Linked DNA regions of Humidesulfovibrio mexicanus. The protein of the gene in region 1 interacts with the protein of each later gene in a pairwise test. Links are inferred from orthologs where the notes say so. Each region holds a gene or a part of one and is shown in the gene's direction. Other genes may lie near its edges.

Region 1 (7,717 bases):
GTGTGCGGGGTCGATATATCTGCAATCGGCCCGGACGGGCCGTCGCAAGGCTTGGCTTCGCCCCGGCGGGCGCATTTCGCGCCGGTCCACATTTCGGAGGATTCGTGTCCAAGATTACTGTGCAGAACGTCGAAAAGTCCTACGGGGGCGAGACCCTCTTCTCCAGCCTGTCCTTCGAGGCGCAGCCTGGAATGCGCCTGGCCGTGGCCGGGCCCAACGGCACGGGCAAGAGCACGCTCTTGCGCATCCTGGCCGGCCGCACCGAGCCTGAGGGCGGCAGCGTGGTCATGAGCAAGGGCGCGCGCGTGGGGTACGTGGCCCAGGAACTTTCCGGCGCGGACCTCGGCGAGCCGTTGCTCGGCTGGGTGCTTTCGGCCCTGCCCAGCTGGGGCGACTTCTGGCGCGAGTGGGAGCAGGCCGTGGAGGCCCGCGACGAGGCCAGGTTGGTGAAGCTCTCCGAGCGGCAGCACCGCTTCGAGGAGCAGTACGGCTACAACCCGGAGCACAAGGCCAGGGCCATCCTTTCCGGACTGGGCTTCGAGGAGGGCGACCTCTCCCGGCGGCTGGAGCACCTCTCCGGCGGCTGGAGAGAGCGCGCCAAGCTGGCCCGCGTGCTGCTGCAGGGGGCGGACGTGCTGCTTCTGGACGAGCCCACCAACCACCTGGACCTGGAGGCCGTGCAGTGGCTGGAGGAGTACCTGCTGGCCTTCAAGGGCACGCTGGTCTTCGTGGCGCATGACCGCGTGTTTCTGGAGCACGTGGGCTCGCACGTGCTGGTGCTGGGCCTTGCCCGGCCGGTATTGCGCCAGGGCTCCTTCAGCGATTTCCTGGCCTGGATGGACGAGAACGCCGAGCAGCGCGTGCGCGAGGCCGCCAAGCTCACCGCGCGCATCGACCACGAGCAGGAGTTCATCCGGCGCTTCCGGGTCAAGGCGCGCAAGGCCGCCCAGGCCCAGAGCAAGCTCAAAAAGGTGGAGAAGCTGCAGGACGAGTTGGACCGGCTCAAGGGCGACGCCTTGGGCGGCCGCGCCGGGCGCAGGCTGTCCTTCCGCCTGCCGGAGCCCCCGCGCGGCGACAAGGTCGCGGTGAACGCCGTGGACCTGGAGTTCAACTACGACAGCCGCCACGGCCGCGTCCTGTGGCCCAGGCTCAATTTCCAGATCTTCCGCGGCCGCAAGATCGCCCTGGTGGCGCCAAACGGCGCGGGCAAGTCCACGCTGCTCAAGGTGCTTATGGGAATGCTTGCGCCCACCCACGGCTACGCCAAACTGGGCCCGGCCACCCAAGTGGGCTATTTCAGCCAGCACCAGACCGAGATCCTTCGGCCCACGGGCACGGTGATGGGCGAAATGCGCCGCCTGTGCGACCCCAAGTGCACGGAGGAGCAGCTCATGGGCGTGCTGGGGCTCTTCCTGCTGGGCGAGGGCTACTTCGAGCGCCCCGTGGCCGCTCTTTCCGGCGGGGAGAAGAGCCGACTCGTCATGGCCAGCCTGTTCCTGGGCCGGGCCAACCTGCTCATTCTGGACGAGCCCACCAACCACCTGGACTTGGAGACCCGCGAGGGGCTGGTGGCCGCCCTCAAGGACTTCGAGGGCACCATCTTCATGGTGGCGCACGACCGGCACCTGCTGGCCGAGGTGGCCGAGGAAATCTGGTCCCTTGGGCCGGAGGGCCTGGTGCAGCACCACGAGGGCTTCGAGGCCTACGACGCCAAGCGCCGCGCCGCCCTTGCCGAGGCCCGTCTTGGCGCCCGGCGCGAGGCCAGGAAGCCGGAAGGCGTCCCCGCCGCCCAGGCCACGGCCAACGCTTCGGCGCAGGCCGCACCCCAGCCGGATGACGACGAGCAGGGCGCGCGGCGGCTTTCCAAGGAGGAGAAACGCAAGCTGGCGGACAGGCGCAACGCCCTGTCCCGCGCCCTGAAGCCCCTGCGCGACGAATACGCCAAGTGCGAGAAGGATCTGGAGCGCGTGCTTGGGGAGCAGGGCGAGCTGGAGGCCAAGATGAACGACCCCGCCACCTACGAGAGCGGCGGCGACGCCCTGGCCGTGAACAGCCAGTACCGCGAGGTGTCCGACTGGGCGGAGAAGCTCATGGAGCGCATGGCCGCCCTGGAGGAGCAGATGGCCCAGGTGCAGGCGAAGATGGGGGCGGACCTCGATGGTTGACGCCAGCGGCGCGCTTCTCGTGGTTGCGGGCGTGGTCTGGCGGGACGGGCGCTTCCTTGGAGTGGAGCGCCCTGCGGGCAAGGCGCACGCGGGCTGGTGGGAGTTCCCCGGCGGCAAGGTGGAGCCGGGCGAGAGCCTAGCGGCCGCGCTGGTGCGCGAGCTTGAGGAGGAGCTCTCCTTCACGGCCACGCGGCTCGCCTTCTGGCGCGAGAAACGCTTCGACTATCCGCAAGGGCCGGTGCTTCTGCATTTCTTCCACGTCACGGACTTCACCGGCGAGGTCATCCCCCGCGAGGGGCAGCGCTTCGCCTGGTTCACTCCCGGTCAGGCGGACGCATCCATTTTTCTGCCCGCCAACGCGGACATCGTGCCCGCGCTTTGCTGGCCCCTTTGAGGGCGCGCCCAGGCGCTTCCCCGGCAGGCCGCCTGGCGGTCCGGCCCCTTTGCCTTCCCCGTCCCAGCGCCTTTCGTTTCCGCCCCTGCGGCCCACGCATTGCGCCCCGCCGCGAGAAGGAGTATGCACTCAATTTCTGCGCCCACCCCGGAGTCCCCCCAATCTTGGCGCGCAACCAGCAAGGAGCGGAAACGCTTGCAGATCGCGGAACTTATCCCCACACGGAAGCCGTTCTTTTCCCTTGAGTTCTTTCCCCCCAAGGAGCGGGAGACCTGGCCCAGGTTTTTTGCCGAGGTGGAGAAGCTCAAGGCCGTGAACCCTCTGTTCGTCTCGGTGACCTATGGCGCGGGCGGCGGCACCCAGGCCAACACGCTTGACGTGGTCACCCACCTCAAGCGCGAGCTGGACCTTGAGCCCATGGCGCACCTGACCTGCGTGGGCGCGTCGTCCGCAGCCCTGCGCGGTTTTCTCGAAGCCATCAGCCGGGCGGGCATAGACAACGTGTTGGCGCTTCGCGGCGACCCGCCCAAGAACAACCCGGACTTCCGCTTCGAAGGCCAGGAGTTCCAGCACGCCTCGGACCTGGTGCGCTTCATCCGCACGGAGTTTCCGGCCATGGGCATCGGCGTGGCGGGCATTCCCACCATGCACCCGGAGTCGGCCAGCCTGGACGACGACCTCAAATGGGTGCGGCACAAGGTGGACGCGGGCGGCCAGTTCGTGGTGAGCCAGCTCTTTTTTGAGAACGAGCTGTTTTTGACCTACGTGAAGCGCCTGCGCGAACGCGGCGTCACCGTGCCGGTGCTGCCGGGGGTCATGCCCATATTGAGCATGAAGAGCGCGGAGTTCATCGCCACCCTGAATGGCCGGGCGGTGTTCGGCGGCTTCTACGAGGAGTTGGAGCGCGCCTTTGCCGCGGGCGGCGACGAGGCCGTGCGCGCGCTTGGCCTTGCGCGCGCCGTGGCGCAGGTGCAGGGCCTCATCGACGCGGGCGTTCCGGGCGTGCATCTGTACACGCTGAACCGGGCCGAGGCCTGCCTTGCAATCGTCGACAAGATCACCTTTCCATAAACGGAGTGCAACATGAGCGCGAAGAATCCCAAAGTGGCAGTGGTGGGCGCTACCGGCGCCGTTGGCCGTGAAATGCTTGAGGTGCTGGCCCAGCGCGAGTTCCCCGCGGCCGAGGTGGTGCCCTTCGCCTCCTCGCGCAGCGCGGGCAGCAAGGTGGAGTTCAAGGGCGCCGAGCTCACCGTGCGCGAGCTGAAAGAGGACTCCTTCGCCGGGTTCGACCTGGCGCTGTTCTCCGCGGGCGGGAGCACCTCCGAGAAGTTCGCCCCGCTGGCGGCCAAGGCAGGCTGCGTGGTGGTGGACAACTCCAGCGCCTGGCGCATGGACCCGAAGTGCCCGCTGGTGGTGCCGGAGGTGAACCCCAACGATCTTTCCTGGCACAAGGGCATCATCGCCAACCCCAATTGCTCCACCATCCAGATGGTGGTGGCCCTGAAGCCCCTGCACGACGTGGCCAGGATCAAGCGCATCGTGGTCTCCACCTACCAGGCCGTGTCCGGCACCGGGCAGAAGGCCATCGCCGAGCTGGAGGGCCAGGTGGTCCGGCTCATGAACGGCAAGGAAATCGAGCCCAAGGTGTACCCCTACCAGATCGCCTTCAACTGCCTGCCGCAGATCGATGTGTTCCTGGACAACGGGTATACCAAGGAAGAGATGAAAATGGTCAACGAGACCAAGAAGATCATGGGCGACGACTCCATCCGCGTCACGGCCACCACCGTGCGCGTGCCCGTCTTCTATGGCCACTCGGAGTCCGTGAACATCGAGACCGAGAAGAAGCTTACGGTTGAAGAGGTCCGCCAGATTCTGGCCAGCGCGCCGGGCATCATCGTGGAGGACTTCCCCGAGAAGAAGATCTACCCCATGGCCGTGAACGCCGCCGGCCAGGACGACGTGTTCGTGGGCCGCATCCGCGAGGACGAGTCCATCGAGAACGGCATCAACCTGTGGGTCGTGGCCGACAACATCCGCAAGGGCGCGGCCACAAACGCCGTGCAGATCGGCGAGGAACTCCTCCGCCGCAATCTGTTGCGGGTGCCGTCGTAAGGCGGCGGGGAGCCCATATGCGCGTTGCGGATTCCACGGACTACCTGGAGGCCCTGCTGGAGGCCATACGGCCCGGGACCGAGGAGGTGCTCGCCTTCTACGACCACCGCGTGGGGGTCATCGGCACCGACGCCCGGCTCATGCTCATGCCCTGGGACGACCATCTGGTCCACAGGGGCGACGGCGTGTTCGAGTCGCTCAAGTACGAGGGCCGCAAGCTGTACCAGCTGGATGCGCACATCCGGCGCATGAAGATCTCCTGCCAAGCCATCCACCTGGAGCCGCCGTGCTCCTGGCAGGAGTTGAAAGAGGCCGTCGTCGAGGTCGCGGCCGCGGGCAACGAGCCCGATGGTTTGATCCGCGTGCTTTTGGGGCGCGGGCCGGGCGGCTTCGGGCTCGACCCCTACGAAAGCCCGGTGCCGAGCCTGTACATTGTGGCCTACCGCCTGCACCTGCGGCCGGAGAGCGCGTTCGAGAAGGGCGCCACGGCCATGCGCACCTCCATACCGGCCAAGCAGGCCTGGATGGCCACGGTCAAGACCACCAACTACCTGCCCAACGTGCTCATGAAGCGCGAGGCCGTGAACAACCGCGTGGACTTCCCCCTGTGCTTCGGCCCCAACGGCTTTCTGGCCGAGGGCGCCACGGAGAACGTGGCCCTGGTGGACGAGGCCGGGCGGCTGGTGATTCCGGAGTTCACCAACTCCCTGGCGGGCACCACCCTCATGCGCGCGGTGGACCTGGTCAAGGGAGACATGCCCGTGGTCTTCAAGGGCGTGAGCGAGGACGAGCTGTTCGCCGCCCGCGAGGTGATGATGGTGGGCACCAGCTTCGACGCCATCGGCATCGTGCGGTACAACGGCAAGCCCATCTTCGACGCCCGGCCCGGCCCGGCGACCCGGCGCATTCGGGAGCTGCTGCGGGACGACCTGAAGCAGAACGGCCTGGCCTTCTAGCCCCGGCCGGTTGACGAAAACGCCGCGCCCGGCTTCTTCCGCAAGCGGAGGAGGCCGGGCGCTTGCGCGTTTCCGGCCTGTGCTGGGGCGGCAACCAGGGAGCCGCCAGGTCAGGCGAAGCCGTCTTGACGTTCGGCCCGTCCCAAAGTAGAAGCACGCGCATACAGGGGCCGCGTGACTGGCGAAACCGTGGAGCCAACCACGAGGAAGCGCGGGTCTCCCCACCAGCCGCTCGCCTGGGCTGCGCCGCCGCCGATCCATCGGACGCCGGAGGCGTACCACCGGAACCCTTCCTCCCCCGGAAGGCGCACTGGGAGGCGACCATGCCCGGAATCTCTCCAAAAACCCTCGTTCTGTCGCAGGCGGCCAGCCTGGGCGACCTCAGGCGCGACATGTCGCTTTCGGCCGTGGTGGCCGGAATCATCGCCGTGGTGGTCTCCTACGGCGGCCCTGCGGCCATCATCTTCCAGGCGGCCAGCCAGGCGCAGCTCACCCCGGACCAGCTCACCAGCTGGATCTGGGCCATCTCCATCGGCTCCGGCCTGTGCGGGCTGGTGCTGAGCCTTGTGTACCGCGCGCCGGTGATCATCGCCTGGTCCACGCCGGGCGCGGCGCTTTTGGCCGCGGGCTGGACGGCCTACCCCTACCCGGAGGCCATCGGCGCCTTCGTGTTCGCGGCCGTGGCCATCACCGTGTTCGGGGCCACCGGGCTCTTCGGCGCGCTCATGGAGCGCATTCCCCAGGCCGTGGTGGCGGCCATGCTGGCGGGCATCCTGTTCCGCTTCGGGGTGGAGGTGTTCACGGCCATGCGCGCCACGCCCGCCCTGGTGGCGCCCATGTTGGCCTGCTACCTGCTCATGAAACGCGTCTGGCCGCGTTACGCCATCGTGGCCACCCTGCTGGCCGGGCTTGTGGCGGCGGCGGCCCTGGGTCTGCTGGACTTCTCCCTGGTGGAGGCCAGCATTGCCCGGCCGGAGCTTACCGCGCCCCGCTTCAGCCTTGGGGCGCTCATCGGCCTCGGGGTGCCGCTGTTCATGGTCACCATGACCGGGCAGAACGCCACGGGTCTGGGCGTGCTGCGCACGGCAGGGTACAAGACCCCAGGCGGCCCGCTGGTGGCGGCCACGGGCGCGCTCTCCACCGTGCTGGCCTTCTTCGGCTCCCACGGCATCAACCTGGCGGCCATCACCGCAGCCATCTGCACGGGGCCGGAGGCTCACGGCGACCCGGACAAGCGCTACGTGGCCGGGGTGGCCTGCGGGCTGGCCTACCTGGTAGTGGGGCTTTTCGGGGCCACGCTGGTGGGGCTGTTCACGGCGCTGCCGCCGGGACTCATCGCGGCCATTTCCGGGCTGGCGCTCTTCGGCGCGCTGCAGAACGGCCTCACTCAGGCCATGGCCGACGAGGCCCGGCGCGAGGCCGCGCTGGTGACCTTCCTGCTCACCGTGTCCGGCGTGTCGGTGTTCGGCGTGGGCTCGGCCTTCTGGGGGCTCGTTGGCGGCGTGCTGGCCGACTGGGCGCTCACCGCGCGCCGCAGCCCGGCCAGCTAGCCAAGCAGGGGGCAGGCCGGGGCTTCCCGCCCTGGCCTTGCGTTCAGTAGGGCAGGGAGCGCGCGTCCGGCGGGGCGATCTCCTCCCAGTCGGCGAGCGGGGCCAGGTCCTGGGGCACGAACTCCCAGCGTTCGCCGGAGCGCAGGGCCTGCTCGGGCGCATCGTCGGCGATGACCTGGTCCAGGGCCTTGGCCGCGTTTTTGCGGTCGTCCTCGTCCAGGGCCATGATGGTCTCGGGGTGGCGGTCGCCGTCGGACATGACGCGGTACACGAGATAGAGCTGTCGCATGGGAGCCTCCTTCAGTGTGTGCCGCGGCATCATGCCCCAAGGCCGCGCCGTGCGCAACGCCCCCGCCTTGACTGCCCGGCCCCGGCGCACCTACTGTGTCCAAGCTCAGCGTTTCTGCACCCTCACCGCCGGAGTCCCCATGCGCTTCTATCTTGTCTTCACCGCCATCTTCATGTTCATGCTGGGCATTTCGCTTTTGCAGGCGCGGCGGCAGGTGGGCGTGGGCAACCACGCCTCGCTGGTGCTCA
Region 2 (5,454 bases), on another replicon or contig:
GTGCCCAGCCGCCTGTCCCAGGGCATGTTCTACGCCCTGCCGCAGAGCCCGCAGATTTTCAAGCAGCTCTTGATGGTGGCCGGGCTCGACCGCTACTTCCAGATCGTCAAGTGCTTCCGCGACGAAGACTTGCGCGCCGACAGACAACCCGAATTCACCCAGATCGACATCGAGATGAGCTTCCCGGACGAGGAGCAGATCATGGGCATGGCCGAGGGGCTGGTGCGCACGCTCTTCAAGGAGACCATCGGCGCGGCGCTGCCCGAGGCCTTCCCGCGCATGACCTACAGGCAGGCCATGGACGAATACGGCTCGGACAAGCCGGACATCCGTTTCGAGCTCAAGCTGGTGGACGTGAAGGACATCTTCGCGGGCGGCGGCTTCAAGGTCTTCGCGGCCGCGCCCTGCCTGAAGGCCCTGCGCGTGGCGGGTGGGCTGGAGCTCTCCCGCAAGGAGATCGACGACTACACCGAGTTCGTCAAGATCTACGGCGCGCAGGGGCTGGCCTGGATCAAGGTCAAGGAGGACGGCGAGTGGCAGTCGCCCATCGTCAAGTTCTTCTCCGAGGATGAAAAGAAGGCCCTGGCCGAGCGCCTGGGAATGCAGAACGGCGACATCGTGTTCTTCCAGGCCGCGCCCGAAGACGTGGCCAACGCGGCGCTGGGCAACCTGCGCCTGAAACTGGGCGAGCGCTTCGGCCTCATCGACGAAAAGGCCTTCGCCCCGCTTTGGGTGACGGACTTCCCCCTGCTGGAATACGACCCCGAGGACAAGCGCTGGGTGGCCAAGCACCACCCCTTCACCTCGCCCCAGCCGGGCCAGATGGAGACCATCGCCAGCGATCCGGGCGGGGCCCTGGCGCGCGCCTACGACCTGGTGCTGAACGGCTCCGAGATCGGCGGCGGCTCCATCCGCATCCACACCCCGGCCGCGCAGAAAGCCATGTTCCAGGCCCTGGGCATCGGCGACGAGGAGGCCGAGGAGAAGTTCGGCTTCCTCATCGAGGCCCTGAAATTCGGCGCGCCCCCGCACGGAGGCATTGCCTTCGGCCTGGACCGCATTATCATGATCCTCACCGGGGCCAAGAGCATCCGCGACGTCATCGCCTTCCCCAAGACCCAGAAGGCCACCTGCCTGATGACCGAGGCCCCCAACGTCGTGGGCAAAAAGCAGCTGCGCGAGCTGGGCATACAGCTCAGGGAAAAGCCTGCGGAAGCCCCGGCAGAGCAGCAAAAGAGCGAGGCGTAGATGGCCAAGCTGCCCATCGTCACCTATCCCCATCCGGTGCTGTCCCGCGTGGCCGACCCCGTGGCCGAGATCACGCCCGAGATCAGCCAGTTCATCGCCGACATGCTGGAAACCATGTACGAAGGCGACGGGGTGGGCCTTGCCGCGCCCCAGGTGAACAAGAGCCTGCGCATCATCACCCTGGACGAGACCGGCCCCAAGGAGCGCAAGAAGCCCATGGTGCTGGTGAACCCGGTGTTCGTCACGCGGGAGGGCCAGCGCGATTCCGAGGAGTCCTGCCTGTCGCTGCCGACCTTCTCGTGCAAGCTCAAACGCTATGAGCGCGTCGCCGTGCGCGGGCTGAACGAAAAGGGCGAAGAGGTGGAAGTGGCGGGCGAGGGCCTGCTGGCCATCATCCTGCAGCACGAGATCGACCACCTGGACGGCAGGACGCTGCTGGACCACGCCAGCCGCCTCAAGCGCACCATGTACGAAACCAAGGTCAAGAAATGGCGCAAGGACTAAACGGCCTGGAATCCTACGAGGACAACCTCGTGCCGGAATCCGCGCCGGAGTTCCCCGTGCCCTCGCCGCCGCTCAAGGTGGTGTTCATGGGCACGCCGGACTTCGCCGCCGCCAGCCTGAACGCGCTTTTGGCCTGGCCCGGCGCCACGGTGGTCTGCGCGTACACCCAGCCCGACCGCCCCTGCGGACGCGGCCAGGAGTGCAAGCCCTCGCCCGTAAAGCTGGCCGCGCAGGCCGCGGGCATAGAGGTGCGCCAGCCCCTGAACTTCAAGGCCCAGGCCGATGTGGACGCCCTGCGGGCGCTCTCCTTCGACGTGCTGGCCGTGGCGGCCTACGGGCTCATTCTGCCGCAAAGCGTTCTGGACGCGCCCAGGCTCATGCCCATGAACGTGCACGCCTCGCTGCTGCCGCGCTGGCGCGGGGCCGCGCCCATCCAGCGCTGCCTGGAGGCGGGCGACCTGGTGACGGGCATCACCATCATGAAAATGGAGCTCGGCCTCGACTCCGGGCCCATCCTGCTCCAGCGCGCCCTGCGCATCGCCGAGGCCGACCACGCGGGAACCCTGCACGACGAGCTGGCGCAGCTTGGCGCGGATGCCCTCATCGAGGCCCTCTCGCGCCTGCCCCTGGGACGGCTCATGCTGCTGCCCCAGGACGAAACGCGCGTGACCCACGCGGCCAAGCTCACCAAGGACGAGGGCCGCATCGACTGGGGTCGCGAGGCCCAAGCCGTGCACAACCACATCCGCGCCATGCACCCCTGGCCCGGCGCATTCTTCGACTGGGAGCAGGCACCGGGCAAGACCCTGCGCCTGTCCATCGAGCCGGGGAGCATCGGCGGGGAGGTTCCGGCCGGAACCAAACCGGGGAGCATCCTGGGCGTCGTGGCGGGCAGGCTCGCCATCGCCTGCGCGGACAGACTGTACCTGACCCCGCGCATCACCCCCCGGGGCAAGAAACCGCAGGACGCCCAGGCCTTCGCCTGCGGCTACCTCAAAACCTGCCAGGGCTAGCGCCCCACAGGCCGCCAGGGGGACGCGTGGACGGCGCCATCGGCACCCGCAAACGCCTGTTCGTAGGGCTCATCTGCAGCACCTGCGCCCTGGTGTGCGCCTTTCTGGTGCTGTTGTGGGTGGTGCCCTATGTGGGCCTCACCAACATCCACCCGGCCGCGCCCTGGGTGCTGGGCGCGGTGGTGGGCCTGCTGCTGTTGCTGGTGGTCTGGGCCTGCCTGGGCCTGCTGCTCAGCATCGCCATAAAGCGGCCCCTGCCCCTGGTGGGCCGCGTGCGCGGGGTGACGGTCAAGCTGCTTTTGCCCCTCATGAGCTTACTCGGCCGCAGCCTCGGCTTCTCCAAGGAGGACATCCACACCTCCTTCATCAAGGTGAACAACGAACTCGTCCTGCGCGAGCTGGGCCGCTTCGAGCCCTCGCGCATCCTGTTGCTCATGCCGCACTGCCTGCAGAACAGCCGCTGCGACATGCGCCTCACCTACGACATCGACAACTGCCGCCGCTGCGGCCTGTGCCCCATCTCCGGGCTCATCGACCTGCGCGACCGCTACGGCGTGCACCTGGCCATCGCCACCGGCGGCACCATCGCCCGGCGCATCGTGGTGCAGAAGCGCCCGGCCATCATCATCGCCGTGGCCTGCTACCGCGACCTGTCCTCCGGCATCCAGGACACCTACCCCCTGCCGGTCTTTGGCGTGCTGAACGAACGGCCCAACGGCCCCTGCCTGGACACCACCGTGCCCCTGGACCGCCTGGAGGCCGCGCTCAAGCGCTTCTTGATACCGGGCTAATTTCCGCCCGGCCCCTTGCGTCGTCGCCAGCGTATACGTATGTTGCAACAATGCTGGACCGCACCCTCACCGACGCCCCGCCGCACGACTGTTTCCGCCGCTTCGGCGACCGCACCAGCTCCCTGGCGACCCTTGGCGCACAGTTCGAGACGCGCCGCGTCCAGGGGCGGCAAGGACTGGTCCGGGTCGTGACGCTTCCCGCCGCGCTGGTGGCGGCCAGCGAGCCCCTGGCCGCAACGGAGGACCGCGCCGCAATGCTGGCGGAGCTGGCGCGCGAAGCGGCCTTTGAGGGCAGGCGGCTGGCGGCCCTGCCCCTGGGCCAGGACCTGGCGGACCAACTGCGCGGCCTGGGCTTCCACGTCTGGCAGATCGGCAGCGAGCCGGTGTTCCGCCTGGCCGAGTACTTCGCGCCCGGGCAGGATCCCTACGCCCGGCACAGGGTGGCGCAGGCCCTGGCGCGGCGCGGGGCCGAGGTCTCGGAGCTGGAGCTCTCCGCCCTGCCGAAGCCCGAAATCCAGACCCTGCGCACGGAGATGGACGAGGTGGCCGCGCTGTGGCTGGCGCAAAAATGCTGCCTGCCCCTGGGCTTTCTGGCCCGGGTGGAGCCCTTTGCCCAGCAGGAGTCCAAGCGCTACTTCCTGCTGCGCGTGCGCGGGCGGCTGCAGGGCTTCATCGCCGCCGCGCCGGTGTGCCGACAAGGCCGCGTGCTGGCCTATTACTTCCAGGACATGCCCCGCAGGCCGGACGCCAGGGCCGGGGCCGGGGAACTGCTGCTCATCGAGACCATGCGCCTGCTGGCCGCGGAGGGCGTGGCCGAGGCGCGGCTGGGCATGGCCCCGCTGGCGCGCATCGCGCCGCAGGCGCCGGGCTCGCGCCTGCTCTCCCTGCTCCATCGCCGCTGGACCTGGGGCTACGACTTCCGCTCCCTGGCGGAGTTCAAGGACAAGTTCTCGCCCACGGCCTGGGAGCCGCTCTTCCTCGCCTCCACCTGCCCCAGGCTGTGCACGGCCCTTCGCGACGCCCTGCGCGCCCACTTCCCGCAAGGCCTGCTCCGCCCCTTCCTGCATCTGGCCGCCGCCAGCGGAGGGGTGGAGCTTGCGCCCAAGGCCCTGCCCGTGCTGGCCCATCCGCCAGCGGAGATCATCCCCGGCAGTCCGGCGGAACTGCTGCGCCGCACCTGGCTTACCTGCCTGCTGGCGCCGCTGTTCATGGGCCTGCACCTGGCCCGGCTTGCCTGGCCGCCCCTGGACGCCCTGTACCACGCCTCGGGCTACGTGCCCGGCGCGGTCACCTGGCAGGGCGTGCTGCTGGGGCCGCTGTTCCACAACCACTGGCTGCATCTGCTGGGCGACCAGCTCTCCTTTCTGCTTTTCGGGGCCGTCATCGAGGCCCTGCTTGGCCTGCGGCCCTACCTGCTGCTTCTGGCCGCCGGGCTCTGGCTCTCCAACCCCCTCACCCACGCCCTGTGCTGGGCGCTGCTCAGCTGGTCCGCCCCGCAGGCCTGGGCCGCCACCCTGGCCGAGGTGGACTACGGCTCCAGCAACGCCGTATTCGCCATGGCCGGGGCCCTGGCCGCCCTGCTCCGCCAGTGGCGGTCCATCCTGCTGCCCTTCGCCCTGTACGGGCTGTTCATCTGCTTCGCCCGGCACAGCTGGCTGGCCCTGCACCACCTGCTGACCCTGGGCCTGGGCTTCGCGGCCCTGCGCTGGTGGATGTGGCGGAGGGCCCGGAAAAACGCGAAAGGCTAACCGCGCAGGGCCGGAGGGCCTCAGGCCCCGGCGCTCCACAGCCCGGCCAGGGCCTCGCGCTCGGCCAACAGAATGTCCAGGTAGTCCAGCTCAAGGGCCAGCAGCTCGGCGTCCCCGGCCCGCAGCCATTCCGACAGCCAGCCCAGCCGC

What was found. The genes of interacting proteins can lie anywhere in the genome.
Region 2: the proteins of CHB73_RS12040 (region 1) and def interact in binary tests that used the Escherichia coli proteins (3 or more experiments, as listed by UniProt). The link is inferred for Humidesulfovibrio mexicanus from one-to-one orthologs.

Annotation. Positions count from the first base shown.
Region 1 is NZ_FZOC01000005.1:144,954-152,670, forward strand. What follows is about bases 2,851-5,658. They hold CHB73_RS12040 (aspartate-semialdehyde dehydrogenase), read left to right. Parts: upstream 2,851-3,642; coding sequence 3,643-4,674; downstream 4,675-5,658. Other genes in these bases: CHB73_RS12035 (methylenetetrahydrofolate reductase), read left to right, coding at 2,851-3,630; CHB73_RS12045 (aminotransferase class IV), read left to right, coding at 4,692-5,630. In the rest of the region: CHB73_RS12025 (ABC-F family ATP-binding cassette domain-containing protein), read left to right, coding at 105-2,165; CHB73_RS12030 ((deoxy)nucleoside triphosphate pyrophosphohydrolase), read left to right, coding at 2,158-2,559; more of CHB73_RS12035, read left to right, coding at 2,755-2,850; CHB73_RS12050 (benzoate/H(+) symporter BenE family transporter), read left to right, coding at 5,954-7,180; CHB73_RS12055 (hypothetical protein), read right to left, coding at 7,224-7,469; CHB73_RS12060 (metallophosphoesterase), read left to right, coding at 7,609-7,717.
Region 2 is NZ_FZOC01000006.1:66,337-71,790, forward strand. The notes cover bases 1-3,000. They hold def (peptide deformylase), read left to right. Parts: upstream 1-1,248; coding sequence 1,249-1,752; downstream 1,753-3,000. Other genes in these bases: aspS (aspartate--tRNA ligase), read left to right, coding at 1-1,248; fmt (methionyl-tRNA formyltransferase), read left to right, coding at 1,737-2,765; CHB73_RS12605 (DUF116 domain-containing protein), read left to right, coding at 2,792-3,000. Also shown: more of CHB73_RS12605, read left to right, coding at 3,001-3,556; CHB73_RS12610 (DUF2156 domain-containing protein), read left to right, coding at 3,607-5,304; CHB73_RS12615 (phosphotransferase), read right to left, coding at 5,325-5,454. UniProt on the Escherichia coli protein: Removes the formyl group from the N-terminal Met of newly synthesized proteins. Requires at least a dipeptide for an efficient rate of reaction. N-terminal L-methionine is a prerequisite for activity but the enzyme has broad specificity at other positions.